DNA from 3 places in the Tepidibacter aestuarii genome. Region 3 is predicted to be linked to each of the others. Evidence: riboswitches for the same ligand, from Rfam matches in the RefSeq annotation. Region 3 holds a riboswitch; each other region holds the start of a gene.
The links. Region 3 has a riboswitch for lysine ahead of M2214_RS04020 (Na+/H+ antiporter NhaC family protein). Riboswitches for the same ligand answer to the same signal wherever they lie in the genome.
Positions count from the first base shown of each region.

Region 1: linked by a shared signal. The riboswitch ahead of lysA (diaminopimelate decarboxylase) and the one ahead of M2214_RS04020 (Na+/H+ antiporter NhaC family protein) in region 3 are both predicted to bind lysine.
Region 2: linked by a shared signal. The riboswitch ahead of lysA (diaminopimelate decarboxylase) and the one ahead of M2214_RS04020 (Na+/H+ antiporter NhaC family protein) in region 3 are both predicted to bind lysine.

Region 1 is NZ_OW235315.1:1,200,378-1,211,120, forward strand. Features, by position in the region: gene M2214_RS05810 (iron-containing alcohol dehydrogenase family protein) at 224-1,360, shown strand; gene M2214_RS05815 (CAP domain-containing protein) at 1,642-3,057, shown strand; gene M2214_RS05820 (hypothetical protein) at 3,106-3,243, opposite strand; gene M2214_RS05825 ([Fe-Fe] hydrogenase large subunit C-terminal domain-containing protein) at 3,520-4,899, shown strand; gene M2214_RS05830 (N-acetylmuramoyl-L-alanine amidase family protein) at 5,267-6,376, opposite strand; gene M2214_RS05835 (hypothetical protein) at 6,854-7,522, shown strand; gene M2214_RS05840 (hypothetical protein) at 7,616-8,194, opposite strand; lysine riboswitch at 8,504-8,677, shown strand; lysine riboswitch at 8,813-8,978, shown strand; gene lysA (diaminopimelate decarboxylase) at 9,085-10,425, shown strand; gene M2214_RS05850 (aspartate kinase) at 10,447-10,743, shown strand, end outside.
Region 2 is NZ_OW235315.1:2,283,359-2,294,101, forward strand. Features, by position in the region: gene M2214_RS11310 (L,D-transpeptidase family protein) at 1-707, shown strand, start outside; gene M2214_RS11315 (helix-hairpin-helix domain-containing protein) at 725-1,432, opposite strand; gene M2214_RS11320 (D-alanyl-D-alanine carboxypeptidase family protein) at 1,515-2,780, shown strand; gene sdaAA (L-serine ammonia-lyase, iron-sulfur-dependent, subunit alpha) at 2,809-3,681, opposite strand; gene sdaAB (L-serine ammonia-lyase, iron-sulfur-dependent subunit beta) at 3,707-4,381, opposite strand; gene M2214_RS11335 (RidA family protein) at 4,856-5,239, opposite strand; gene ilvA (threonine ammonia-lyase) at 5,323-6,540, opposite strand; gene lysA (diaminopimelate decarboxylase) at 6,771-8,060, opposite strand; lysine riboswitch at 8,151-8,320, opposite strand; gene leuS (leucine--tRNA ligase) at 8,380-10,743, opposite strand, start outside.
Region 3 is NZ_OW235315.1:844,081-854,823, forward strand. Features, by position in the region: gene M2214_RS04015 (sugar phosphate isomerase/epimerase family protein) at 1-507, shown strand, start outside; lysine riboswitch at 575-753, shown strand; gene M2214_RS04020 (Na+/H+ antiporter NhaC family protein) at 899-2,644, shown strand; gene M2214_RS04025 (YwaF family protein) at 3,008-3,721, shown strand; gene M2214_RS04030 (YigZ family protein) at 3,827-4,474, shown strand; gene M2214_RS04035 (CoA-binding protein) at 4,515-4,904, shown strand; gene M2214_RS04040 (2-oxoacid:ferredoxin oxidoreductase subunit beta) at 4,935-5,807, opposite strand; gene M2214_RS04045 (2-oxoacid:acceptor oxidoreductase subunit alpha) at 5,808-7,484, opposite strand; gene M2214_RS04050 (sulfite exporter TauE/SafE family protein) at 7,592-7,960, opposite strand; gene M2214_RS04055 (sulfite exporter TauE/SafE family protein) at 7,960-8,307, opposite strand; gene nadE (NAD(+) synthase) at 8,437-9,186, shown strand; gene M2214_RS04065 (YebC/PmpR family DNA-binding transcriptional regulator) at 9,258-9,977, shown strand; gene M2214_RS04070 (hypothetical protein) at 10,167-10,430, shown strand; gene M2214_RS04075 (chloramphenicol acetyltransferase) at 10,654-10,743, shown strand, end outside.

The sequences.
Region 1 (10,743 bases), 360 kb from region 3:
ACTCTTTTAATAATTAGATATAATTTGAATACATATTTCACATTATAATTACAATAAATATCGATTTAACGACATAATTCTATAATAAATTTGAGCTATTCATGTTCTAAAAGATATTACTAATATATATATATATATATATACTAAAAATCATTATATTAATAGAATGATCTTTAAAAAAACTTACCTACATAGAGGTGTATTGAATAGGAGGAAAATAAAATTGCAACTTTTTGAAATCCCAAGTAAAGTATTTTTTGGAGAAGGCTCGCTAAAGAAAATTAAAGATATAATATCAGAACATCAGGTATCTAAGATGTTGTTGATTTGTGATAAAAGAGTTAAGCAAGTAGGTATCGTAGATTTAGTTTTAGAACATATTAATACTGAAAATGTTGATGTACTAGTATTTGATGGTGTTATAGAAAATCCTACAGACACAATGGTTAAAGAGTGTGTGCAAGAATATAAAGAAAAAGATATAGATTTAATTATTGCAGTAGGTGGAGGTAGTGCTATAGATTCATCTAAAGCGATAAATATCTTATTATCAAACCAAGGAAATATACGTGATTATGAAGGATTTAATCTTGTGAAAAATCCTGGACTTCCTTTAATTGCTATACCTACAACTGCTGGATCAGCTAGTGAGGTAACTAATTTTGCAGTTATAACTGATACTCATAGGAAGATTAAAATGGTAATAGGAGGTAAAAACATTAATGCAGATTATGCTATAGTGGATAGTAAATTAACTATAGGATTACCGCCTAGTATTACAGCTACTACAGGAATGGCAGCTTTAACACATGCTATTGAAGCTTATGTATCGAAGTTTTCTAATGAATTTACAAACATTAATGCTTTAAGATCCATTGAGCTTATTTCTAATAATATTGAAGAAGCTGTTGAAAATAGTACTAATTTAGCTTCTAGAGAAAATATGATGAATGGAAGTCTCTTAGCGGGATTTGCTTGTAACTGCGCTTTATTAGGGCTTGTGCACGGTATAGGACATCCGTTAGGAGCATATTTTAACATAGCTCATGGAGTAGCTAGTGCTATTATGTTACCCTTTGTTGTAGAATACAATGCCCCTTATATGAAGGATAAGCTAAATAAAATAGGTCGTGCTATGAAAATTAAAGAAAGTCAAATTTCTGCTGATTCAGTTGTAGCTAAGATTCATGAACTTAATAGAAATATTGGGGTACCAAAGTTATCTGATATTGGGATTACAAAGGATGATTGTGATATTATAGCAAACGCTGCAATGGATGAAATTGGTCTGATTATGAATCCTAGAAAAGCCAAAATTGAAGATGTAAAAGAAATTTTGAGAAAAGCTTTAAAGTTATAATAAAAGAATATATAAATTTATAAAATTGATGTTTAAAGAAGAAAAGTTTAGGTATATATATACTAAACTATAATAAGTTCTATTAAGTATATTTTGAAACCCCTAATCAAAATATTTTTAAAATCCCCATGAAACTAGGTTTGAATTTTCAAACCTAGTTTTTCTTTCAGATAAAATAATGTTAATATATTTAGGAATATAGATTAAAGGATACTACTATTTTGACGTCCTACAAAAATCGACAAAGAATGATAAAATTTTTAAAGAAAGGGGGTTTGCACATGAAAAGAAATGTTTTAGCTTTAGTTTTGACTGTTTTATTATTTTCAATTGCTTCAGTTAATGTTTTGGCAGAACCTAGTGAATGGGCTAAAAATGAAATTGAAAAGGCAAAATCAGAAGAGCTACTTACTACTAATAGGTATGAAGATAGATACCAAAGTGATATGAATAGAGTTGAATTTGTAGAGCTTGCGGTGAGGTTATATGAATCTATTAATAATAAAAAAATAGAGCTTGAATCAAATAACATGAATATCTTTGTAGATACTAAAGATCAATATGCTTTAAAAGCAAAAAAGGTAGGAATAATAAATGGAGTATCAGAAAATGAATTTGCTCCTAATGATAGTCTTACTCGTGAACAATTTTGCACGATGGTTTATAGAATAACTAAGGATCATGAAGATGCTAATTCAGCGCATAGCTTCAGTCAAATGTATGAAGATGAGAAAGACATATCTAATTGGGCTTTTGAATCTGTAAAAGCTATGAACTACTATAAAATTATGAATGGATACAACAATCATTTATATCCTAAAGATAATGTTAGCATAGAAGAAGCCATAGCGCTTACTGTTAGATGTAATGATAAATTTAATTCAAGTAAACAAAATAATACTAAAGGTAAATATATTTATATAAATCAAAAGAGTATAAATATAGGTGACAGCAAAAATAGTGTTATTGAAAAATTTGGTCAACCAAATGACACACTTAAATCTTTAAATTTTGGGGAGTGGTATGTTTACTTTAACCAAGATTACTCAAATCATTTTCAAATAGAAATTGTAGATGGTAGTGTATATTCAATACTTTCTAATTCAAATAATTTTGAAGCTTTTGGAGGGTATAAAATAGGGGTTACAAGCAATCAGGTAAATAGTGATAATTTTGATGAGTACAAGCGAGAAACTAAAGCAAATATCAACTTTTTATATGATAAAAATAATTCTAATAAGTTGGACACTATATATATAACTAAAGGACAAACTAGAATGTCAAATTCAGATCTTGAATATATATACTCTCAAGAAAAACAAAATTTTCACCTAGTTAATGGGTTAAGAAGTAGATATAATCTTTCACCTTTGAAGTATAATGATAACGTATCAGCTGTTGCAAGAAAGCATAGTACAGATATGGCTGTTAATAAATATTTTAATCATGTGAACCTAAATGGAGAAGATCCAGGAAAGAGGCTTACTAATAACAATCTTATTTGGAGAACTTATGGAGAAAATATAGCAGCAGGCCAATCAGATAGTATAGCTGCATATTTTGTATGGGTTAATTCTGATGGTCATAGAAAAAACATGTTAAATACTAATTGTGAAGAAATGGGAGTAGGTATTAACTATAATTCTAATTCTCCTTATAGAGCTTATTATACTCAGTTATTCTATACATCTAGATAATAGACATGAAAAAGAGCATAAATAAAACAGTTGGGTTACCCAACTGTTTTATTTATTTCTAAATGCTAATTCTTCACTTAAAATTCTAGATATATTTTCAACTAATATGCTATTATCTTTAGGAGATACAGCTATCATATAATCAGAGAACAAGACGAGTATTGCCATTAACTTGTTCTTATTCAACTTAATCTACTCCTTTAAATAAATTGTTAGCAATTATGTTATACTATTAATTTACAACAAATGGGGTATAAAAAATCATTAAAAATGTTTTAAAATAATAATCAAGGGGTATGTATTAAATAAGCTAGCTAAGATGAACTTGGCAATCCTCTTTAGTGAAGTCATTTAATTATTCCACAAGGATAGATCAAAAATTGATCTATCCTCTTTTTTGTACATATAAGGTACTTGCTTTGGTAATAATATCCTAAATAAGATATATTAGAGGTGGGTAATTTGAATAAAAAATTTAAAAATTTTCAAGAAAAGAGAATGTATATATTCTCAGAAATTGTGAATAGATATTGGAATGATAAATTAAAGGATAAGGATGATTTAGAAAATTTAGCTTATGATATTAAAGAAAAGTATGGATTCGAAGAAAAGGATATGAACTTTATCAAAAATCATATAAGGGTAGCAATGGGACTTGATCCGAGCACTAATGAAAGATTTGAGGGTGAGATGAAAAACATAAAAGAAATAAAAAAGGTTAATAATCCTATAGTTACTAAAATAGATGGTGTTTGTGATTATTGTGAAAAGGATTGTAACTGTAAAGATACTTGTAAGTATGAATCTAATATATACAAAAGAACAAAAGGTCCTATTATAGAAAATAATAGATGCTTAGATTGTGGGGACTGTGTTAAGGAATGTGATTTTGGGGCTTTGGCAGATAAGATAGAGTTTGTTCCTTTAATTGATATGTTAAAAGATGAGAATACCAAGGTATATGCAACAGTTGCACCATCAATAACAGGCCAATTTGGAGATGTAACTATGGGTCAAATTAGAACAGCTTTAAAGCTTATGGGGTTTGAGGATATGATAGAGGTTGCATTATTTGCTGACATATTGACTATAAAAGAAGCTTTTGAATTTATTGAACTTGTTCAAGATGAAGAAGATTTTTATTTGACTAGTTGCTGTTGCCCTGTGTGGTTTAAACTAGTTCAAAAGAAATATCCTGAGTTATTTGAACATATGCCACCATCTATATCACCAATGATTGCGTCAGGAAGATTTCTCAAGAAGATTTATGAGGGTTCAAAGGTAGTATTTATAAGTCCTTGTATAGCAAAAAAAGCTGAGGCAAAAGAAGAAGAGTTAAGAGGTGATATTGATTTTGTACTGACGTTTAGGGAGCTTAAAGAGGTATTTGATACTCTTAATATAAATTTAAGCAGACTTGCAAATGATGAGAAGGATCAAGCATCGTTTGCCGGACGAGTATATGCAAGAACAGGAGGAGTAAGCTTTTCTGTTAAAAGTGTAGTCAACAGATTAAATCCTAAAAGACTTATAAAGTTAAAATCAAAAAAGGTAGATGGAGCTAAGGATTGTAATAAACTTTTAAGTGACCTGTCTAGTGATCAAAAGATAGATTATAACTTTGTAGAGGGTATGGGATGTAAAGGTGGGTGCGTTGGAGGACCTAGAACTAACATAGATGTAGCTAAAGCCACATCACTAGTTAATGAGTTTGGTGAGGATTCTTTAATAATGACTCCTTTTGATAATGAAAATGTAGTTAAGATATTAAGCCAATTTAAAGTTCATGATATAAATAAGATGATGCAAAATGAAGAAATAGTTAATATACTAAAAAGATAGTAGTTATTCAAGAATATAACAGGTAATATAAAGCAAAATCTTGGTAACTTTTAATATAAAAAATCATAATTTATAGAAAAAAGATTTTTTATAAAAGGAGCCAAAAGACTATGTATTACAACGATTATTATAAACCTTATAAACCTTATCACCCTCATCACCCTCATCACCCAAAAAAGGGAGGAAATAAAAAACATAAAAAATATAAGAATTGTATAGATAAATGCTATTACAAACATAAAAATAATCCTAGAAAATATATGAATTGTATATATAGATGTATGATGGAATATGGATATAGATGAGGAGATGAATAAAATATCTACGGAGTAGATAATTAAAAAGGGATTCTATTTAGAATCCCTTTTTAATATGCTTTTTCAAAGTGTTCTATATGGTTTGCAAGTTTTATTATAAGAAGATGTACATTTTCAATACTGTAAATATCATTATCTAACCAATATTCAGGAGTATTTATAACATTGCAACCGGCAAGATATATAATTCCATCTTCAAATGTAGATTTATTAGTATACTTAATAATTAATTCTTCGAAATATTTTATTTCATATGAAGAATTATCTATCCAATAATAAGGAGAGTTTATTACTCCATAATCATAAAGAGTATAAACAGAATCTGCAAATTCAAAATGCTCTATATTATCGGAGATCTTTATAATAAACAGCTGAATATTTTCAATACTATAAGTATTATTATTTAGCCAGTAATTAGGTGAATCTATAATATTACATTGAGCTAGATGAATAATGGCTTCATCAAAATTATCTTTGCCAGTATATTTAATCACTAATTCTTCAAAGTACGGTATCTCATATGAATTACTTTCTATCCAGTAAGATGGAATATTTATAAACCCATACTCACAAAGCTTATTAATTGCATCTATATATTCTGTATTATTTTTATAAGGATGATTTATATATTCGCAAAAAGCTTTTATAACTTGTTCGGCATATATTTTCCAATCTTTAAGTAATTTTTCTCTATCATTTTGACTATCTATAAAGCAGTACTCAACTATGTTGGTTATGCAAGACCCTGTATTTCTGTGCATGAAATAGTAATCTTGACCTGAATACTGAGTACTTTTTTTTGAATAAACTCTTCTAGGATATAGTCCAGACTCTACTAATTTATTGAATATTTCATAAGCTAATTTTCCATCATTGTGTATGGAATGAATAACCTCACAACCCTTTCTACCACCTGTATTTATATGATTGCTTATGCAATAAACTGCGTTAGACTCCATAACTATTTTAGCTCTTTCGTTTGGATTAAGGTATATATCAGAGTATCTAGTTATAGTCGCATTAATTCCAATCTCTTCAAATCTTTTAAGTTGATACAAGCTTATATCAAGTACAATATTTTTTTCATAAATATCTTGATAAGAACAACCAGGGTCAACATCTCCATGGCCAGGGTCTATAATTATTAATGGATTACTCATTTTAATCACCTCTTTATATAAGTTTATTCGAAAGCTAAAAGTTCTAAAACTCTATTCTCTTAAGGATAGAGATAAGACCTTAACAGCTTTTAGATTAGCTTAACTAAAAATCCAGCTGGAGCAAAAACTCCACTTGAATTAAGTTTTGTTTTATTTAATATATGTATATGTTTAAATACTTAAATATAGTTTACCAAAAGTATTGAAAAAAAATTAACGAAATCCGGCGGAAACTAAAAAACTTATAAAAAAATACAAAGTTGTTTGTAAAGATTAATCATGATTAGAAACATAAAAAATGTTGTATTTTGAATCTATTGAAGCATGTTTTTGAGTGACAAAAATACATAATATTTTTTTGGAGAAAAAATATCAAAAAAACATGAAATCAAAAAAATAACAATGCTAGAAAAACGAAATAAATGGTGTTAATATTGAATTAAGAAAAGTAAATTTTTAAAAAAAGAGGTGTAAGAAATGCAAAAAAGAGAATTAGTTTATGGTAAAAGAAGAAACCTTATTAGTGAAGTAATTGCTAGTTTAGGTAAGGGCATTAAGGGGCAAATAAAATCATCATCTCCACAGTTTAGTATAGTGGAAAGTATAGGAATGTTAGGATTTTGTTCTATTGTATTTAGTTTGATGAATATGGTTTTTTTAGCTAATCTTTCTTCGAATAATATCATAAATAACATATATAGCTTGACAGAAAATTTTGATTTATCGAAAGGGGTTAGTGTATTTAACTTATCTAACTGGACAAATGTATTTGTAATTGGATCAAAAGCTATATTCATCGAAAGTTTAATGATAATAAGTTTTATAGCTTTAATAAACTTATTATCTAATAAAAAGGTAGATTTTAAGAATCTAATAGTTTCAATAAATATATCGTACATTGTACCTATTGCTTATATATCTTTAGGAATAGTTGCATCAGCTGTATCAGTACAAATTAGTATGATATTATTTATAATAGCAAAGATTACTCAATATAAGTTACTTTATAACTATATTAAGAGTTTAACTGGATTATCTGTATTAAAAACTACTTGTGTATATCCAATGATAATAGTTGCAAGTGAGCTTATAACTGTAGCTTACTTTAAAGAAAGTATTTTTGCTTTAGTTAGTTCAATATTATAAGATTTAAAGATGTGTATGATTTTCATATGCATCTTTTTTTATACACTAAGGGATTATAAAAATTTTGTTCTCTGGATAATATTGATGTAAAAACTACTTATAAATAAATTTAACTTCAGACTGATACAATCTTTTATACAGCTTATACTCCGCCTGTACTTCTCTTGTTGTTATGAAAATATTAGTGAAAAATTCCCATAAAAACACCCATCCACCTATATATATTCCTTCGTGTAAAATATTAAGAAATACGTTTTGTATATCTTTAATAAAAAAATAACCCATACTAAGAAATGAAATAGAAAGAAATAAATACGATAAAGTTTTTTTGTTAAGATTGGATTTGCTCTTTACAAGTCTATCGAGTGCATAGCTGTAATAATTTTTATAGGCTGATAATAAAGCTACTTCTTTCTTTGGATCTTTTTTAGACTCAGGTAAATAAAGAATAATTTGGATATTGAAACTTAAAGGTATATCCTCTGATGAATTTACTACAAAATCATTAAATTCGTCTTCAATATCTCTTTTCTTAAAAGGTGAAGGGTCCCAATCATCATATACATCATCATAATCATCAAGAGACACTTGTATTAAATAAGTATTATTATTTTTATCATATTTATAGTGATTTTGAAAATATCTTTTTTTCCTCATTATATCACCTTTCATTTTTTTATTTGAACAAGTAAATTATTTCTGCCCTTTTGTATAATATAACCTTAATTTATTTTATGCACATTATAACACATTTATTTATCATAGTCCCCAAGTTTTGATAAATTATTTTTGTTTCCACTTTTACTTAAATAGCTGACATATTTACTTCTAACAACTTTATTAAATGCATTTTTTCAGTGGTTCATTTCTGATGATACTAAAATTTAAAACTTTATTTTTAAAAATATTGTTGACTCTCAGTATAATATCTGTTAGAATTCTTTTAAACAATTAATCAGAAAATAAAAAAAAATATAAACAATATGATATAGAGGCCGCGGTTGCAATTAGTACTGCATATGATAGATATATACAGGAAAGGTCCAACCGCCGAAATACATAGATGAATAAATCCTATGTATTGGGACTATGTTGAATAAACATAGTACTGTCTTTAGAAAATAGCCCAATTTTCTAAAGGAGGACTTATCATGTTGGGGCAAAAGGAATAGATGTTTTTGTATAAAACAGTATTTTAGTTTTGTATAAAGCAGTTATGAGTGCCTTTTGCTCATAACTGCTTTTTTATATACAAGGAATTATTACATTTAAAAATAAAAAATATAAACAATATGATATAGAGGCCGCGGTTGTAAAGAGTACAGCATATAAATGTTATAGATTGGAAAGGTCCAACCGCCGAAATACATAGAATTTATGTATTGGGACTATGTTGAATAAGCATAGTACTGTCTTTAGAAAATAGCCCAATTTTCTAAAGGAGGACTTATCATATTGGGGCAAAAGGAATTATTGTTTTTATATAAAATATACTTTGATTTTGTATAAAACAGTCATGAGTACCTTTTGCTCATGACTGTTTTTTTTATTTATAAAAAAGCATGAAAAATGAAAACATATATAAGAGAGGTGACGTTATAATGAAATTATTTGGAACAATGAATATAAATGATATGGGAAATTTTGAAATAGGAAATTGTGATGTAGTTGATTTAGCTAAAGAGTATGGAACTCCACTATATGTAGTAGATGAAGAGTTAGTTAGGGATAATTGCAAATTATTTAATAAAAGTTTTTCGTTGAAAGGAATTAATACTGAAGTAATATATGCTTCTAAAGCATTTTTAAATTTAGCTATATGTAAAATTATAAAAGCTGAAGGGTTATGTTTAGATGTTGTATCTGGTGGAGAACTATATACTGCGTTAAAAGCAAATTTTCCTCCAAATAAAATATATATGCATGGAAATAACAAAACAGAAGAAGAATTAACTTTAGCTATTAAATCAGGTGTAGGTAGAATAATAGTAGATAATAGACAAGAATTAGACTTATTAGAGAGCTTATGTGAAGAATTAGATAAAAAAATAGATGTATTATTAAGAGTAAATCCAGGAATAGAAGCATATACCCATGAGTATATTCAGACTTCTAAAAATGATTCAAAGTTTGGTGAATCAATATTTAGTGATGATATTCATTTTGTAATAAATAAATTTCAAATGAGTGATAGAGTCAATTTAAAGGGATTTCATTGTCATATAGGTTCTCAAATTTTTGAGGAGCAGTCATTTTATTCAAGTGTTTTAGCTATGTTTGAATTTATAAAAGAAATAAAAGATAAGAGTAATTTTACTACTGAAGAATTAAATTTAGGTGGAGGGTTTGGAGTACGCTATACTGATGAAGATGATCAAATTGATATAAAAAAGTGTCTTAATAATATGCTTTTACTAATAAAAGACGTAACACAAAAAATTGGTGTAAAAATTCCAAAGGTAATGATAGAACCAGGACGAGCAATAGTTGCTAATGCAGGAACTACACTTTATAAAATAGGAGGAACTAAAAAAACATATTCAGGTAAGGAGTATATATTTGTTGATGGAGGTATGACTGATAATCCAAGAACAGCTTTATATAATGCTAAGTATGAAGCTGTTGTTGCTAATAAAATGAATTTTGAACATGGAAAAACATATACTGTTGCAGGAAAATGTTGTGAATCTGGGGATATTATAATAAAAAATATTAAACTACCAAAAGTTCAAAGAAATGATGTATTAGCTGTTCTAAGCACAGGTGCATATAATTACAGCATGTCCAGCAATTACAATAGAATTTTAAAGCCGGCAGTAGTATTTGTTAAAGGTGGAGAATCAAGACTTGCTGTTAAAAGAGAAACGTATGAAGATCTTATTAGAAATGATATATTATTTTAAATATTAAAGGGGGCAATTAATATGGCTACAATAGTTCAGAAATACGGTGGAACTTCTGTAGGAAGTATAGATAGAATGAAAGATATTGCAAAAAGAGTGATAGATCAAAGAGAAAAAGGAAATGATGTAGTAGTTGTAGTTTCTGCTATGGGCAAAAGTACTGATAGACTTGTTGAAATGGCTAAAGAAATTTCACAAAATCCATGCAAGAGAGAGTTAGATATGCTTATGTCTACAGGAGAACAAGTGTCTATTTCATTACTATCAATGATATTTAAGGAACAAGGATACAATTCAATATCACTAACTGGTTTTCAA
Region 2 (10,743 bases), 1.4 Mb from region 3:
ACTTGAAATTAACCCAAGTAATACTTAAAGCTACTAAAGAGCTGGAAGATATACAGTCTAAGACTGATAAATCGAAGATATTGCTAAATATGAGGTATGCTAATGGAGAGATAGCATATCAGGTGTTATGGGATAAAGATTCAAAAGATAACTATGAATTTTATATTGCAAAAGTAGAAGGGGAGAAATCCCCTTTTTCTCTATCTAAATTTAATGAAAGTAAAAATAAAGTTATAGTTGATACTAAAGGTAAAAAAGCATATTTGTTAGAGAATCATAAGATTACTGAGCAATATCCTGTATCTATAGGAGACGAAGAAACTCCTACACCTATAGGAATGTTGTATGTAGAGAATAAGGCTTTATTATCTACAGAAAGTGAGAAAAGTATGTTAGATAGTAAAGACAAAGAAGAGAGTGTAAGAGGCGAGAAAAAGGACGACTCTGAAAAAAAAGACAATAATTACAATAATGCCATGGATCAATCTCAAAAGAGTGATTTAAATAATAAAGATCCTAAAGAAAACAAAAGTCCGTATGGGTCAGCTTGGATAGGTTTAAATAAAAAATCTTATGGATTACATGGAACAAATAATGAAAAAAGTATTGGAACAAAAGAATCATTAGGATGTGTGAGGTTTAAAAATGATGATATATTAAAGATTTTTAATTCTATAGATATAAGCGATAGTATATTCATTAGGTAAAATAGCTCATATTGTATTTATTTTACTTTTATATCGCTTTTTATCGATTCAAATTTTTTCTCACCTATTCCTTTTACCATCATTATCTCATCTATAGTTTTGAAATTTCCATTTTGGCTTCTATATTCTACAATTCTTGAAGCTGTAACATCTCCAATTCCATTCAAGGATTTAAGTTGACTAGCACTGGCTCTATTTATATTCACTTTAGATGATACTGTTTCATTAGAGTTATAATGATTATCAGAATTATAATTATTATTAGAATTACTATAATTATTATAATCTGTATCATTTTCAATATCATCGTTAGAATCTGCTTGAATTTCTTTATCCTCAACACTAGGAATTATATAGTGAGCTCCATCCTCTAATTTTATAGCTAAGTTAACTCTATTCATATCTGCATTTTGGGTAAGACCTCCAAGCTTTTCAACTGCATCTATAAGCCTTGAATCATTCTTCATATTTACAACTCCACACGTACTTATCTCTCCACTTATAAATACTGCAATTTCTAAGTCTTCATCCTCAATACCTAATTCTTCACTCTCCAAACTTATATTTTCTTTAATATCATTTTCTTGCTCAATATACTTATCTTCTTTAGGGCTTACTACATATACAGCTTTTCCAAAGTTTATTTTATTGTTTACAAACATACTTATAGTCACAATCAATAATATACTAAAAAATACAGTACAGTTTCTTTTATTAAAATTCATAAAATATCCCTCCTGTTCTATATTATTGACAAAAATATGATATACTAAAATCATATTGTATTGTCAAGCAAAGGAGGTATATATGAAAAAAATCACATCATTAGTTCTAGCAATATTTTTAATATCATCTTCCTTTATAACTTCTTTTGCAGATGAAAGACCTAGTATTTTAGGAGAGTCTGCAATTGTAATGGATTATGATACTAGCAAAATTGTGTACGGCAAAAACATACATAAAAAAATGTATCCAGCTTCAACAACAAAGATTATGACCGCTCTCTTAACTCTTGAAAATTGTGATTTAAATGAAGTAGTGACTATAGATTATGATTTAGGATATATAGATGGTAGTTCCATTTATATTAAGCAAGGGGAATCATTTACAGTAGAAACGCTTTTAAGAGCTCTTCTTATTAAATCTGCAAATGATGCTGCTGTAGTTCTTGCTAATCATATTTCAGGCTCTACAGAAGAATTCGCAAAGCTTATGACAAAAAGAGCAGAAGAATTAGGCGCACGAAATACTCATTTTGTTAATCCTAATGGACTTCCAGATGAGAATCACTACACTAGCTCATACGATTTAGCTTTAATAGCAAAAGAATGTATGAAGTATGATAAATTTAGAGAGATAGTTAAATCTACATACATTAAAATTGCTGCAACTGAGCAGTATCCCTATGATAGAGTTTTCAAAAGTACAAATAAGTTTTTATGGGGAGTTAGAGGAGGAAATACAATAGAGTATAAGGGCTCTATTGTAGATATAAAGTATGATTTAATAGACGGAATAAAGACAGGCTATACGGATATTGCAGGAAAATGCTTAGTATCTAGTGGGGAAAAAGACGGATTCCGATTAATTTCAGTTGTATTAAAATCTGAAGGAAACGAAGTTTATAAAGATTCCAGAACTGTAATAGATTATGGATTCGACAATTATACAAAACACAATATTATAAGTAAAGATGCTGAACTTGGAAGTAAAAAAATTCTATTCACTAAAGAGAAGATCTTGAAATACAAAGCACAAGAAGATTTCGATATAGTTACTAAAAAAGATGAAAATATAGAGGATATAAAAACTAAAATAATGTTAAAAGAACCTCTTGAAATACCTATAAAAAAAGGTGACAATGTAGGAAAAATACAAATTTCAAGAAATGGCAAAGTAATATCTTCTGTTAACCTGGTTGCATTAGAAGATATAAACTCTATATTATTTAATGTAGACATAAATAAAATATTAAGAATATTATGGTCTGTAGTCAAAATAATGCTATTAATATCATTAGTAATTTTTTCTATAATGCTTTTGGTAAGATACATAAATAAAAGAAAAAAATAAGGTGTTGGGAATTCCCAGCACCTTATTTTTATCCAAATACTCTTTTAGTTATACTACATCCTGTGCAAGTAGCTGCTACACCACCTAAAGCTGTTTCTCTAAGCTCCATAGGAAGAGCTTTTCCTACTTTATACATAGATTCAACAACCTCATCAAATGGTATTATACTTTCAACTCCAGCAAGTCCCATTTCAGCAGATATTAATGCATTTGCAACTCCTATAGCATTTCTCTTTTGACATGGAGCCTCTACAAGTCCAGCTATCGGATCACATACAAGTCCCATTATATTCTTTAATGTAGTAGATGCTGCATGTATAGCTTGTCTTGGGCTACCTCCCATCATCTCAACTACACCAGCTGCTGCCATAGCTGCCGCTGCACCAGTTTCCGCTTGACATCCGCCTTCTGCTCCTGCAACAGTAGCATTTCTTGTTATTATAGCTCCTATAGCAGCTCCAGCAAATATTGCATTTAACATATCTTCATCGCTTAATCCGTATTCCTCAGCAACTGTTATTATAGCAGCAGGAAGTATTCCACACGACCCTGCTGTAGGTGCGGCAACGATAAGACCCATAGAAGCATTAACCTCTAAAACTCCCATAGCAGCACTTATAGCTTTTGACATTAAAGACCCACATACAGTTTTACTAGTTTCTAATCTATTTCTTATAAGCTTTGCTTCTCCGCCTATAAGACCTCCAACTGACTTTATATCTTCTGTTATACTCTTATTAATAGAATTTTTCATTATCTCTAAACTACGAGACATTCTTTCCATTATTTCTTCTCTAGTCTTTGAAGTTAAATCTATTTCTCTCTCTATACAAACTTCATATATTGTCTTATTTTGCTTCTCACATATATCTAATAATTCTTTACCATTAGTAAAATTCATAAATATCACCTTTTCCCTACAATATTTACATTTCTTCTATTATAAATGCATCCTGTATTAACTTATTATTAGACTTTATATCAACTATTACATTAGAATCAATTTTGTCATCAGCCTCTATTATAGTAAAAGCTTCATTTCCTTTTTCTTCTCTATATATACTCATAAATGCTATATTAATATTGTTGTCAGCAACACAATTAGTTATATGAGCTGCAGCTCCTGGTAAATCCCATTGTTTAACTACTAAAGTTGGATATGCTCCCGTAAATTGTATCGCTAATCCATTTAATTCAGTTATTTTTATATTTCCGCCTCCAATTGAAGCTCCCATAACTTCTACATTTCTATTATCATCAGTCTCTATTATAAACTTAACAGTATTAGGATGTTTATCATCTCCTAAATCTGTTGGAATCATTTCAAACTCTAATCCTCTTTCTTTAGCTATTTCAAATGATGTTTTTATTCTGTCATCATCCGGAGAAAATCCTAATATTCCTCCTACAAGAGCCTTATCAGTACCATGACCCTTATAAGTTTGAGCAAAAGATCCATGAAGTAAGAACTTTACTTTTTTAACACTTCCCCCTGCCATTTTTCTTGCCATACTTCCTAGCTTTGCAGCACCTGCTGTATGAGAACTTGAAGGTCCGATCATATTAGGCCCTACTACATCAAAAACACTATAGTCTTTCATTAGTTTCTCCTTTCAAATTACACAATATGATAGTTTAATTATTACAAATTAATTATACTACAAAAAATATCATTATACTATATTTTTTTTCAATATATTACACGCATTTTATTATTAATTTTATTATATTTTGTAATTTATTAATAATATTTTATATTTATAAATATAATAAATCGTTTTCCATACATTATTTTTTACTTTTTTACATCTACTTTATTCTTGATATAATAAAATAAGTTTTAAAAAATTATATTTTTCTATAATTTTTTATTCATCTTAAATAATTTACTTTTTATAGATTTTTAGATATTTTCCTATAAAACTTAGTTGTATTGAGAATATCGTTATATGAATAGTATTTCCATAGATAGTTTTGATAACTCACATATAATCTAAGAAAAAAACATTAAGTTATAAGTATAAAAAAAAGACTGTTAGCATTATAATGCTAACAGTCTTAAATTAAATATTTTATTATTTTACAACTGCTATAACTTCAATTTCAACTTTAACGTCTCTTGGAAGTCTAGCAACTTCTACACAAGCTCTAGCTGGCTTGTTTTCTCCGAAGTACTCAGCGTATACTTCGTTGATTTGTCCAAATTCATTCATATCTTTAATGAATACAGTACTCTTTACTACATCTGCAAAAGTAGCTCCTGCTTCAGCTAATATAGCTTTTACATTTTCTAATGATCTAGCAGTTTGCTCTTTAACTCCACCTTCAACTACTTCCATAGTAGCTGGGTCAAATGGAACTTGTCCAGATACGAATAATAAGTTTCCAGCCTTTACAGCTTGAGAATATGGTCCTATAGCCTTTGGTGCATTATCTGTATGAATTACTTGATTGTTCATGTTAAAACCCTCCTAAAAAAATCTTTGATTTATTTTAATTATACTATAAATTTATAATAATAAAAGGTAAATTTTAGTTTATATTATTTATTTTTAACTTTTACTTGGTATCCATTTTCTTCAACCTTAGATATTATATCTTTTATATGATCATTATCAAAAGTTTCAAGAACTATATCTACCTCTTGAGTTCCTAAAAGAACTTCATTACCCATTCTACTTTGGTTTATATGAAGTATATTAGCCTTAGTTTCAGCTATTAAGTTTATGAACTTTAACATTTCTCCACACTTATCTGGAAGTATAGTATTAAAGCATAATCTTCTTCCTTCTTTTTCTAATCCTTTATCTATTATTCTATAAAGCATATTTACATCTATGTTTCCGCCAGAAATTACTCCAACTACATTCTTATTAGTTTCTTTTACTTTACCACTCATTATAGCAGCTGTACAAACAGCACCAGCACCTTCGGCAACTATCTTATCTTTTTCTGTTAAGAAAAGAATTGCTTGAGCTATTTCTTCTTCAGTTACAGTTACTATTTCATCTACGAACTCTTCTATTATTTCAAAAGTTAAATCTCCAGGAGTCTTTACAGCTATACCATCAGCTATTGTTGGAGCTTTAAAGAATGTTGTAACTTCTCCAGCTTCTCTTGATGCCTTCATAGAACCTATATTTTCTGATTGAACACCTATTATCTTAACTTTTGGATTTAATGCTTTTGCAGCAACAGCAATACCAGATATTATACCGCCACCACCGATTGGCGCTAATATTATGTCAACGTTTTCAAGATCTTCAAATATTTCAAGCGCTATAGTTCCTTGTCCTGCTATAACGTATGGATCATTGAATGGGTGAAGGAATGTAGCTCCTGTTTCTTTTTGTATTTCTACAGCCTTTGCATAAGCATCATCATATACAAGTCCGTTTAATACAACTTCTGCTCCATAAGACTTAGTAGCAGCTACCTTTGCAAGTGGCGCAGTCGCAGGCATAGCTATAGTAGCTTTAATTCCATTCATCTTAGCTCCTAAAGCAACTCCTTGTGCATGGTTTCCTGCACTTGATGCTATAACTCCACATTGCTTTTCTTCTTCAGTTAAGTTAGCTATTTTATTAACAGCCCCTCTTATTTTGAAAGATCCTGTCTTTTGTAAGTTTTCTAATTTTAAAAATACTCTATTATTGCTCATATTACTAAGAGCTGTACATTCTAATAATTTAGTTTTAACTGCTATACCACTAATTGCTTCTCTTGCTTTTTTAACATCTTCTAAAGTAACTTTCGCCATTATTATCACTCCTTAAGTTAATTATTCCACAACATGTATTTTACATCGTATTTTGCTAAAAATCAACAAGAAAATCGTTTTCACAATTTTATAATTTATCGAACTATTATATTCCAAATAAAAAACACTGTTGTTCACAGGAACTGGACAGTGTTTTTCGTTTTTTTATAGTCTTTTCACACTAGTTTTAGCCGGTTTAAATTTCATTATTTTACGTTTTTATTATATTTTTATATGCAATTTTTTATCAAATCATTGTAGTCTTGTCTCTTGCAAACAAGCTTGTATTCGCCCTTATTTACGAATACAACACCAGGTATTAGAGCCATATTATAGTTACTTGCCATAGAATATCCATAAGCTCCTGTAGACATTATTGTCAACAAATCTCCCTCATTAACTTTAGGAAGATCGACATCCCTTATCAATATATCTCCACTTTCACAACACTTTCCACATACAGTAACTTTTTCAACAAATCTATCTTCAACCCTGTTAGTCAATGCAACCTCATACTCTGCCTTATAAAGAGCAGGTCTTATATTATCCGTCATTCCTCCATCTACAGATACATATTTTCTAACTCCTTTTATATTTTTTATAGCTCCAACCTCGTAAATAGTAACACCAGAATTAGCTATAATAGATCTTCCTGGTTCTATTATTATTCTTGGCATTTTTATATTCATATTGATCGCATTTGATTCTGTAGAATTTAATATAGTATCTGTATAATTTCTTATATCTGTTGGATTTGTATCTTCATTATAATAAACTCCAAATCCACCTCCTATATCAAATTCTTCTATAGTATAATTAAAAATTTCCTTAATCTCTTTTATTATATTCATCATAACATTAGATAAGTTTATGTAAGTCTCAACCTCACATATTTGAGACCCAACGTGACAATGAATACCTAAAAGATTTATATTTTTATATTCTAAACAGTTTCTAACAGCTCCTAAATAATCTTTTTCATTCATACTGAATCCAAATTTTGTATCTATAACACCAGTTTTTATATATTCATGTGTATTAGAATCAACACCTGGTGATATCCTAATCAACACATTTATTTTTTTATTTTTTTGACCCGCTATTTCATCTATCATTTTAAGTTCTGTAAAATTATCTACAACAAACCTTCCAACTCCATAATCAATTCCCATAACTATCTCATTTTTACTTTTGTTATTTCCATGGAAAATAATATTTTTCATAGGAAAGCCTGAGTATTTAGCTACATATAATTCTCCTCCAGATACTACATCTAAATAAGCACCTTCTTCTTTTAATATAGAACACATATATGGTGTTAAAAAAGCCTTGCCCGCATATGCTACTATATTTTTACCTGAACATTCAAAGTTTTGCTTGAATTTTCTTATGTTGTTTCTTACTAACTCTTCATCATATACATATAAAGGAGTTTTGAACTCTTTAGCTATATCAGATAACTTAAAATCATGTATATACATCTCATTTTCTTTAACATTGTAATTTCCAAATAACCTCATCTAAATCACACCCCTATTTTTTGAGTATAAATAAAAAACAGCCTAAGCACCCCAAAGGAATGCTCAAGCTGTTTTAATATACTCAAACAAAACCTCTGTAGCTCTCCATCGAAACCGATGACAGCTGCATACATATTTTGCATACAGCCAGAAAAATGACTTTGCATATCATTTATCTTCGGCCACAATTCCTTTCGTCTTACTTCAAAGCTTGCCAGCTCCATAAAACTAATATTAATTGCGGCTCCTCTACCTTAGGTTATTAATATTTTATTTTTTTAAAATTGTATCACAATTAAGTCACAATGTCCAACTTTTTTTATTTTACAACTATATTAACTAATTTTTTAGGAACAGCTATAACTTTAACTATTTCCTTGCCTTCAGTAAGTTCTTTTATTTTTTCATCTGCTAATGCCTTTTCTTGCATTTCTTCTCTTGTAACATTAGCACTTAAGTTTAACTTACCTCTAACCTTACCATTAATTTGAACAACAACTTCTATCTCATCCTTAACAAGAGCAGTTTCATCATACTCAGGCCATGATATTTCTGATGCACTTCCTTCTTTTCCTATAATACTCCAAAGTTGTTCTCCAACGTGTGGTGTAAATGGTGAGATTATAGTTACTATAGCTTCTATACCTTCTTTTAGTATACCTTCTTTTCTATTTTCATTTTCTTTATACTTGTACATCTCATTAACAAGCTCCATAAGAGCAGATATTGCAGTATTGAATCCAAATTTACCAGATATGTCATCAGTAACTTTTTTGATTGTAGAATGTATAACAAATCTAGCTTGTTTATCTTCTTTAGATAAATTTTCAAGATTAGTCTCTGCATTTACACAATCCTTTAACTCTTCTACTAATCTAAATACTCTATTTATAAATCTATAACATCCTTCTACACCTTGTTCAGACCAATCTAAATCTCTCTCAGGAGGTGCAGCAAATAATACGAATAATCTAGCAGTATCCGCTCCATATTTTTCAATTATCTCTAAAGGACTAACTACATTACCTTTAGACTTTGACATTTTAGCTCCTTCTTTTAATACCATTCCTTGAGTTAATAAGTTCTTAAATGGCTCATCAAAATCTACCATATCTAAATCCTTTAAAACCTTAACGAAGAATCTTGAGTAAAGCAGGTGAAGTATAGCGTGTTCTACTCCTCCTATATATTGGTCAACAGGCATCCACTTTTGTACTAGCTCTTTATCGAAAGCTTCATTTTCATTTCTAGCATCTATATATCTTAAGAAATACCAAGATGAATCTATGAATGTATCCATAGTATCCATTTCTCTTCTAGCTGGCTTTGAGCATTTAGGACACGTTGTATTCATAAAGCTTTCAGAAGTTATTAAAGGAGATTGTCCTTTTCCTGTAAATTCAACATCAGTTGGTAATTCAACAGGTAGATTCTCTCTTTCAACAGGAACAGTTCCACAATCTTCACAATAAACTATCGGAATAGGACAACCCCAATATCTTTGTCTTGATATTAACCAGTCTCTTAATCTATAGTTTATAGTCTTTTTACCTATTTTAGATTCTTCTAATTTTTCAACTATTTTTTCAAAAGCTTCTTTAGAATCCATTCCATTGAATTCTTCTGAATTTATCATTTTTGAATCTTCATCTATAACAGGTATTATTTCTAGTTCGTATTTTTTAGCAAATTCTTCATCTCTATCATCATGTGCTGGAACTGCCATTATAGCTCCTGTTCCGTAATCTACCATTACATAGTTAGCTATATAAATAGGAATCTCTTGTCCATTTAATGGATTTATACAGTATCTTCCTATGAACACACCTTCTTTTTCAGTATCGGTAGAAGTTCTTTCTATCTCACTCATATGTTGAATTTTAGTTTTAAACTCTTTAACAGCTGCCTCATATTCTGTTCCTTTTACAAGTTCCTCAACATATTCATGTTCTGGAGCTAGTACCATATAAGTAACACCATACATAGTATCTGGTCTTGTTGTAAATATTTTTAACTTTTTGTCATATCCCTTTATTTCAAAATCAGCCTCTGCTCCAGTACTCTTTCCTATCCAGTTTTTTTGCATTATCTTAACTTTCTCAGGCCATCCATCTAGCTTGTCTATATCTTGTAAAAGAACCTCTGCATAATCAGTTATCTTTAAATACCATTGTTCTAAGTCCTTCTTAATTACAGCAGAATCACATCTTTCACATTCGCCTCCGACTACTTGCTCATTAGCTAAAACCGTTTCACAAGATGGACACCAATTAACGAATGATTTTTTCTTATATGCTAGTCCTTTTTCATAGAACTTTAAAAATAAATCTTGAGTCCATTTATAGTAATCAGGAAGACAAGTAGCCACTTCTCTATCCCAATCATAGCTAAGACCTAAAAGTTTTAATTGTTCTTTCATCTCTTGTATATTTTCTCTTGTCCATTTATCCGGATGAATTCCATGCTTTATAGCTGCATTTTCTGCTGGTAATCCAAATGAATCCCATCCCATAGGATGAAGTACATTATATCCTTTCATTTTCATAAATCTAGCAACAACATCTCCTATTGAGTAGTTTCTAACATGTCCCATATGAATTTTTCCCGATGGATATGGGAACATCTCTAAAACATAATATTTAGGCTTATCATTTTCAACAGTTTCAAAAGTTTTTTCATCTTC
Region 3 (10,743 bases):
AAAAATATAGATGCAAGTAGAATAACTATACACATAGGATCAACTCCTTATTTTACATTGACAGATAAAAAATGTTATTTAGATGATATATATCATGAAGAATATAAAAGTATTTTGAAAAGTTCTCTTATAGATTTGAGTGATTATTGTGAAGACAAGATTAGACTTTGTGTTGAAAATTCTGGAAAATTTACTCAGAAATTGTACCAAGAAATTTTAGATGATATTATATATGAAAAAAATGTATTTTTAACATGGGATATAGGTCATTCTTATTTTGAAAAGTATGATGAAATAAAATTTTTCAAAAATAATATAGATAAAATTAAAACTGTTCATGTCCATGATGTAAATGATATAAGTGATCATCAAGTTGTAGGAGATGGGAAGCTTGATTTTTCAAAGTATATAGAGGATATAGGAGCTGAAGATAAGGTTTATATATTAGAGGTAAGACCTAGAGAAAAAGCTTTAGAATCATTAGAAAATTTGAGAAAGTTCATATAAAATTAAAATTTTGTTGTTGACTAAACTAAGAGTGTATTGTATCATTATGAAATAACAAGTGAACGAAAAAAAAGATAGAGGTTGCATTGTTTAATAGTACTGCTTTGGAGTTAAGCACTATGAAGAAGCACGAAAGGAAATAATGCCGAAGCTTTACAACTGATGCTTTAAGGTTGTAGGGTTGGGGTTGCGTATAATATATGCAACACTGTCACAAATACTTATTTGTGGGGAGCTATCATTCAAATGAAAGTAGGCAATTAGCCCTATTTGTAGGGTATTAATTTAAACATGCTTATTTAACCTTGAGTGAAGACTCAAGGTTTTTTTGTTTTGATGGACTCTTCTCCAAAAAATTTCGCTTGTAATCTAAATTTTAGGAGGAGTAAAAATGAGAAAAAGAGGATTTATTTTAATTTTAACTTTTATGTTGTTTGCATTATGCATGAACTTTGGATTTGCAGAAGAGCTAGACCCAGCTCAAGTTAATGCGGATAAGTTTGGGTTATTAACTTTATTACCACCTTTAGTTGCTATAGTTTTAGCATTTGTAACTAAAAATGTTGTGTTATCTTTGTTTTTAGGAGTATTTTCAGGAACGTTTTTGGTTAGTTTAAGTGGTTCTAATGTTTTTATGGCATTATTTAATGGATTTTTATCTATAATAGACAAGGTTTTATCATCTTTAGCAGACCCTTGGGATGCAGGTATTATTCTTCAATGTTTAACTATAGGAGGACTTATTGCACTTATAACTAGAATGGGAGGAGCTAAAGCTATAGCTGAGAGCCTTGCTAAAAGAGCTAAATCTCCTAGAAGTGCTCAATTATTTACTTGGATTTTAGGACTTATAGTATTTTTTGATGATTATGCAAATGCACTTATAGTAGGCCCTATAATGAGACCTGTAACAGATAGAATGAAGATATCAAGAGAAAAATTATCATTTATAATAGATGCAACTGCAGCTCCGATAGCTGGTATTGCTATTATATCTACTTGGATTGGTTATGAAATAAGTTTAATAAAGGATGCTTATGCAAGTATAGGTCAACAGGTAAATGCTTATTCTGTATTTATATCTACTATTCCTTATAGATTTTACAATATATTAATTCTTATATTTATAGTTTGTACTGCTATATTCTTAAGAGAATTTGGACCGATGCTTAAGTGTGAGAGAAGAGCTAGAACTAGTGGAAAAGTTTTAGGTGATGAGATGGATGCTAAGTTTGAAGAGGAAAGTAAAGAGATTCAACCTAAAGAAGGAATTAAGCTTAGTGTATGGAATGCTATAGTTCCTATAGGAGTTTTAATATTTGCATCTTTACTTGGTTTTTACTACAATGGATACAATACTATAATGGGTGGAGAAGATACTGTTTTAATAGAATTATTAAAGAATTCACCTGTTTCATTTGCAGCTGTTAGAGAAACTTTTGGAGCATCTGATGCAAGTATAGTATTATTCCAGGGTGCATTGTTTGCAAGTATAGTAGCTATTATAATGGGTACTAGTCAAAAAATATTCAAGGTATCAGAAGCTATTGATACGTGGGTAAAGGGAATGAATTCACTAGTTATAACAGGTGTTATATTATTACTTGCATGGTCTTTAAGTAGTGTTATAAAAGAGCTTGGAACTGCTAAGTTTTTAGTATCAGTATTATCTGGTGCTATACCTAAATTCTTACTGCCATCTATGATATTTGCACTTGCAGCTGTTATATCTTTTGCGACAGGTACATCTTATGGAACAATGGGTATACTTATGCCACTTACTATACCTTTAGCACATGCTATATCGCCAGAGTCTTCATACATTATAATGAGCGCTGGAGCTGTTTTAACTGGAGCAACTTTTGGAGATCACTGTTCACCTATTTCAGATACAACTATACTATCTTCAATGGGAGCAGGATGCAATCATATAGATCATGTTAATACTCAAATTGTATATGCTGTAACTGTAGGTACTATATCTATACTATTTGGATATTTACCAGCAGGATTTGGAGTACCTGTATATATAACTCTTCCAATAGCTGTTTTAGCTATAATTGGAACTGTGTATTTTGTGGGAACTCCTGTAGAGGATGCAGAAAGTGTATCTTTAAAGGATGTAGCCGATTTATAGTAAAATATTAATATAAAAGTAGTTATCTGGATTTCGTGCTAATGAAATTCAGGTAGCTACTTTTTTTATTTTGTGGGTAATCAAAACTATATATGAAAATACCGTGAATACAACGATATTTTCATATATAGTTTTAGGAGTAAGTATTCTATTATAAAGTTAAATATTATCTACACAATTGTTATTATAGAAAAAATACCGTTATAGGTTTGAGGTTATGTTAAAAATAGGAAATTATGATCGTTTTTTATTGTATATAGATGTGTTATAATATACAGGTTGTTACATGAAATTGTAAGATATAGACAAAAAAGGAGAGAAAAAATAAAGATGGATGCATTTTGGAGCAATACATATGACTCAATGAGTTTTAATCTTTATTCAAAGAGCCATATAACGACTTTGATAATAATAGGTGCTATTATTTTAGGTATGTTTTTAATGAGAGATTATATACAAAAAAATAGAAGAAAAGTAGGGCTTGGTATAGGTATAATGCTTATTATTCAGCAGTTTTTTATGTATTCTTGGTACATAACTTCTGGAAATTTTACTTGGCAAGAATCTCTACCTTTATACATATGTAGAGTAACGACTATTTTATGTATTGTAATGATTTTAAAAGAGAGCTATGGTTTTTTTGAGGTGGCTTACTTTTGGGGAATGTCGGGTAGTGTTGTCGCTTTGATAACTCCTGATCCTGGGTTTGAATTTCCACATGTCATGTTTGTACAGTTTTTTATGGGCCATGGCGGAATGCTAATATCTGTATTGTTCATGATGTATTTTTACAAATTCGAACCAAAATTATCATCACTCAAAAAAACTATAAACTGGACAATAGTCTACTTTGCAGGGGTTGAAATAGTAAATTACGCTATAGGAGCTAATTATTCATATTTAAGAAGTAAACCTATTAGCAAAAGCCCACTTGATTACTTACCCCCTTATCCATATTATGTGCCTATACTTGCTATTATAGCAGTAGGTATATTTTCATTATGGTACATACCATTTTACATAAGAGATAAGAAAAGCGAAATAATAAAAAAAGAAGAACAAGCAACTAGTTATTAATAAGTGTCTGTTGATTAATTTGATCAACAGACTTTTTTATACTGAATTAAGTTTAACTTTGTGCTAAAATTTTAGAATAGGATAAAAAATAGGAGGATTATTATTATGGAGCAATATAAAACTATACATGAATACGGACAAGATGAAGTTATAATAGAAAAATCTAGATTTATAGGATATGCAAAGCCTGTTAAAACTGAAGAAGAAGCTTTAGAATTTATAAATGAAATAAAGAAAAAACACAAGGATGCAACTCATAATGTATGGGCATATACTATAGGGATGAACATGGATATTCAAAGATATAGTGATGATGGAGAACCATCTGGAACAGCTGGAATACCTAGCCTTGAAGTCATAAAAAAAGAAGATTTGAGAAATGTAGCAGTAGTTGTTACAAGATATTTTGGAGGAATAAAATTAGGAGCAGGTGGACTTGTTAGAGCTTATACAAAAGGAGCTAAGATAGGCCTTAGTGCAGCAAAAATAATAGATAAAATTTTATACACTGATATAAGATTTAAAATGGATTATACTCTTTTAGGTAAAGTTCAAAATGAGCTTATGAATTTAGGATACATAATAAAAGAAATATTATATGAAGATATGGTTACAATAGTAGTATACTCAAAATCAAATGAAGTAGAGGTAGTAAAAAACAAAATAATAGATATAACAAGCTCAAATGTTGAAGTTGAACAAAAAGAAGATTTCTACCTATCAAAATACAATGAAGAAATACTTTTAGATTAATCTATAGCTGGGTATATATCCTTATAACAGGAGGGATATTATGACAATAGAAAAATTGAAAAAAGAAATGATCCAAATGAAAAAGTGGGCAGTCGTAGGAGTTACAGAAGACAAAAGTAAATATGGATATAAAATATTTAAAAAATTAAATGATAAGGGATATATAACACATGGAGTTAACCCTAAATATAGTGAAATAGAAGGATATAAAATATACACATCTATAAAAGATGTACCAGAAAAGGTTGACTGTGTAAGTGTAGTAGTTAATCCTAAAATATCAAGTAAACTACTAGATGATGTATCAGAACTTGGAATAAAAAATGTATGGTTTCAGCCTGGAAGTTTTGACGAAGAAACAATAAATAAGGCTAAAGAACTTGGCCTTAATATAGTCTACTATGATTGCTTATATGTAGAATTAGGATAAAAAAACCGAGGAAATATCCTCGGTTTTTTATTACATAAATTCATTTATAAACTTTTGAGCAGACATTGGGTTGACATCTATATCAACAAGTGCATCACCATCTCTTAGCTTTGGAATTTGATCTATAAAAGTAGGCTTTTGAACCTCATAAAATATTCCCATTGGGACACCTTTACCGTCTTCATACTCTAAAGCTTTAGTTAAAGCTTCTATTTTATTTGTCTTATCATGAGTTTTCGGAAGGTGGTATAGATTCTCTTTATACCATTGATAAGTATTTACTTTATTAAATATAACGCAAGGTTGCATTATATCTACAATAGCATAACCTTTATGTTCTATGGCTTTTTTTAAAATAGGAACAAGATGATCCTTATCTCCTGCAAAAGTTCTAGCTACAAAGGTAGCACCAGATATAATAGCAAATGCTATAGGGTTTAAAGGTTGATTGATGACACCATTTGTTTGAGTAGAAGTCTTTTGCCCAGCAGCTGTTGTAGGGGATGCTTGTCCCTTCGTTAATCCATATATCTGATTATCATGGACAAAATGAGCTATATCTATATTTCTTCTCATATTATGAAGAACGTGATTACCGCCTTCACCAAATGTATCTCCATCACCTGAATTTACAATAACTTTCAAATTTTTATTAGCTATTTTGGCACCAAGAGCAGGAGGTAAAGATCTACCATGTAGACCATTAAATCCATTTACATTTATATATTGAGGAGTCTTAGCTGCTTGGCCTATTCCTGAAGTTATCAAAACTTCATGAGGCTCCAAATTTAGTTCCCAAAGAGCCTGTTTTAGAGCGGTTAATATGCCGTGATTACCACAGCCTGGGCACCAAGCTGTTTCAACTGAATCAAATTTTTTAACACTAGATAAATTATTACTCACTTAAAACACCTCTTTCTTAAAAAAATCTACTATATCATCTTTATTTATTTGTCTTCCATCGAATTTTAATAAACTTTTATCCATTGAAATTTCCGTTTCTTGTCTTATAAGCTTAGCTAATTGACCTGTATAGTTTTGTTCAATATTTACTAGAGTTTTAGCTTGTTTATAATACTTATTTAAAAGCTTTGTAGGAAGGGGGTATATATCTCCAAATACTAATGCCCCAACATTTTTATTTTCTTTATTTAAAGTATCTACAGACTCTCTTATTGAACCATCAGTAGATCCCCAACCTATTAATAAAATATCAGGATTTTCTACTCCGTAATAATTTGGCTCAAGAACTTTTTCTTTTAAAATATTGATTTTATTCATACGTTTAGTCATCATATCTATTCTTGTCTTAGCATCTTCTATAATATGACCAGTCTCATCGTGCTCATCACTATCTATTAATACGGTATTACCAAAGTGTTTTCCAGGAATTATTCTTGGAGAAATACCTGTTTCATTTAATTTATACCTTTTATAATCTTCATTTGGACTATTTATACTATACATATGGGTATCAATAGTAACTTTTGATAAATCAAAAGGTTCAAATGACTGGTTAGCATCTGCTAAATATTGATCACTTAGAATTATCACTGGTATTTGAAGTTCATCAGCTAGATTTAAAGCTCTTACAGTTTGATAAAAAGCATCCTCAGCATTCCTTACGCTTATTACCATTCTAGGGATTTCGCCATGTGATGCAGTAAGTACAAAGCTTAAATCACTTTGCTCTGTTCTAGTCGGAAGTCCTGTTGCAGGACCTGGTCTTTGAACATTGACTATAACAATAGGAATTTCTGCAATACCTGATAGTCCTATTGTTTCAGTCATAAGAGAAAGCCCTCCACCTGATGTTCCTGTCATTGATCTAGCTCCAGCATAAGATGCACCAAGAACCATGTTTATAGCAGCTATTTCATCTTCGGCTTGTTCAACAACTATATCTGAATCATTTTGCTTAGAAGCTAGATAAGTCATTATACCTGTAGATGGAGTCATTGGATAAGCACCATAGAATTTAACTCCACCTGCTAGAGCTCCAAGACCAATAGACTGATTAGCATTTATAAGCATATAAGATTTTTTAGCAGTTTTTTCAATATCTAATGTGTTTTTACAAGAATCATACCCTGCTATTAAAGCATTTATATTAGAATCTAATATGCTATCTTTTAAATTAGATTTTAAAACTGTTTTAGCTAAATCTAAATCTAATCCTAAAAGCTTAATTAAAATACCAAATGATATAGTATTTAAAGCAAGCATGTTCTTTAAATCTTTAGCTATTCTCTTCATATCTATAGATATAATATTTTTATCCCTTGCAATTATATCTTCATCACAAATAATAAATCCATTCTCTGATAATCTATCTTTATGAATTTCTATAGTTTCTTTATTTAAAGCTATTATAATATCTAATTTGCTAGAATGAGAATATATCTTTTTATCAGAAAACCTAATTTGAGTAAAATTATGTCCTCCACGAACTCGAGATTCATAATCTTTATTAGAGAAAATATGGTATCCTGTTTTTAAAAGGGTTTTCTCTATATTTTTAGAAAGTGTATCCATTCCTTGTCCCGCAGAACCTCCGATTAATATATTAAAGTCTAACAAAATAAACCCTCCTTTTTGCTGTGTGATAATGAAAATTATTTTCAATTAATATGTACCCTGTATACATTTCTTTAAACATATTGAAAAAATATAAAATAAAAAAGATACTACTTTGGAGTAGTATCTTTTTTATTTAAACCTTTTTTTATTTCATAAACTCCCATTATAAATAAGAATACTCCGAACATTCTTCTTAAAAAATCGGAGTTTAAATTGGAAGATATTTTGGAGCCTAGTAAAGCTCCTATTATTCCAAGTGAGACTATAGGTAGTATAACTTTATATTCTACATTCTTATTCTTTATATGGAAAATGAGTGCAAATATAGTCATTGGGATAGATGCCAATAAGTTAACGCTTTGAGCCATCTTCTGATCTATAGACGTTAAGAACAATAAAGAAGGTATAAGAATTGTTCCTCCACCTATCCCCATACCACCTATAATACCAGCTAAAAGCCCTATTAATATAAGCATTAAAACACCATCCTTAATGAAGCTATTACCATAAAAAATCCAAATATCAATCTAAGCTTTGGACCAGAAAACTTATTTAAAAGTTTAGCTCCGATAATTCCTCCAACCGTAGCTCCTATAGCAACCTTGTAGGTAATGTTTAAATTAAATATTCCATTTCTTATGTATATAAATGAACTGGTAAGTGTAAAAAATATTATTATACTAAGAGCAGTTGCGTGAGATTTATGCTCCTCTATGTTTAGTATATTGTTAAGGGCAGGAACTAATATACTTCCACCACCAGAACCAAATACACCATTTATAAATCCTGTTATGGAACCTATTAATATAGTCTTTATATTCATATTTTATCACCAGTACTATTTTTAGCATAAACTAGAAAATATATTTATGATATAATTAAATTTGTGTAAAATAAATTAATAAATTTGACTTATAATAAAGATATATATAATAAAGAGAGGGGTTATGAAATGTTGACTATAGAACAAAAAATAGAAAAAACCGTAGAATGGTTAAGAGAACAAGTGAAAACATCTGGTACTAAAGGATTAGTAGTAGGAATTTCTGGAGGAATAGACTCGGCTCTTGTTGCGTGTTTGATTAAAAAGGCATTTCCTGATAATTCATTAGGAGTAATAATGCCTATAAAGAGCAGCCCTAAGGATAGAGAGGATGCTTTAAAGGTTGTTGAAGCTTGTAATATAAAGTATTTAGATTTAGATTTAACTGAGGTTCAATCAAAATTATTCGATATAGTAGTCAATAACATGGAAGATAAGGGTATATATAATGAAGGCAACACTAGAATAGCGGATGCTAATTTAAGAGCTAGAGTAAGAATGAGTACTCTTTACACAGCTGCTAATAACTTAAACTACATGGTAGTTGGAACTGATAATGCGGCTGAAGTACATACAGGATACTTCACTAAATACGGAGATGGAGGGGTAGATATACTTCCAATATCTAACTTAACAAAGAGAGAAGTTTATGAATGGTCAGAGGTTTTAGGTGTTCCAGATTCTGTTTTAAATAGAGCTCCATCTGCAGGTCTTTGGGAAGGACAAACTGATGAGAATGAAATGGGAACAACTTATGATATGATAGACAAGGTAGTTAAGGGGGAAGAAGTTCCTCAAAAAGATAAAGAGATAATAGATAGATTACATAAGAGATCAGAGCATAAAAGAGTTATGCCTCCAAAGCCTCCTGTATTCTAATCCGTTTACTAAAATGAAATTATGTGTTAAAATTACAATGTTTAATGTTGATATTTAAGGAGTGAGAAATCGTGGGACGTATAGGAAATATAATTAACAGAAAAGGTAAGCAAGATGCTAAGAGAGCTCAAATATTTACAAAGTATGCAAGACTTATAACTGTTGCGGCTAGACAAGGTGGAGGAGATCCTGAATATAATGCGGCTTTAAAAACTGCTATAGACAAGGCTAAGGCTAACAACATGCCTAATGATAATATAGATAGAGCTGTTAAAAAAGGTGCAGGTGGAACTGAAGGAGATAACTACGAGGCTGTTGTATACGAAGGTTATGGACCAGGTGGAGTTGCGGTTATAGTAGAAGCTTTAACTGATAACAAGAACAGAACTGCTGGAAACGTAAGATACTACTTTGATAAAAATGGTGGAAACCTAGGAACTTCAGGATGCGTTGGATTCATGTTTGATAGAAAAGGTCAAATAATGATAGGTAGTGAAGGTATAGATGAAGAAGAATTAATGGATGTAGCTTTAGAAGCTGGTGCTGAAGATTTCATAAGTGAAGAAGATGGATTTGAAGTATTAACAGCTCCAGAAGATTTTAGTGCTGTAAGTGGTGCATTAAAAGAAAAAGGATATGAGTTTATAGCAGCAGATGTAAAGATGCTTCCTCAAACTACTGCAAAGCTTGATACTGAAGATTTAGTTAAGGCTATGAACAAGATGATAGATATGATGGAAGATGATGATGATATACAAGAAGTTTACCATAACTGGGAAATGGAAGAGTAATATTTAGAAAGTATTGAAATATCACCTTTTTATATAGGCATATATCTAATATGACTAGGTAGGAGGGTGATTTTTTGTATATCAAAATAGAACTGATGGGATAGACTTTAAAATGAGTATATTTTTTTATTGAAGTATAGAATATATGGTATATAATCTAATCATATATCAGAAATTGGAGGGAATAAAATGGAAAAGATTATATTACTCATTTTAATCATTGTTAATATTCCAATATACAAATACTTATTCAAAAAGTTTTTTAATAATATGAGTGGTTTTTACGAGTGCTTTATATCTTCTGATAATCCAGCTTGGCTTTCTATACGCAATGGAGATTATCTGAATGAATGGTTTTCGCAAATGAAGTTATTCGCTTTTGGTGGTTGTTGTGTGGTTATAGTAGGCATTGAATATTTTATTACAACTAATGTTGTTGATAAATTCTTTTAAGAAAAAATATAATAATTTATAGATGGACTCATTTACGAGTCTATTTTTATTTTATTCCGTTTACTTGCAAGTGTCATAACTTTTAAGTAATGACTCCTTTTTGAATAAATAGCATAATTAGATATAATAATAGATTTTACATGTATTTTTAGGAACTAATTTATTGCGTATATAATTAAAGTTATTTTATAATAGTATGTGAAAATGTATTTAGGAGGTAAATATGCAGAATATTAATTTTGATACTTGGAAGAGAAAAAATCATTACAAATTTTTTGAAAAAGTAGATAATCCACAATTTAATATATGTTTA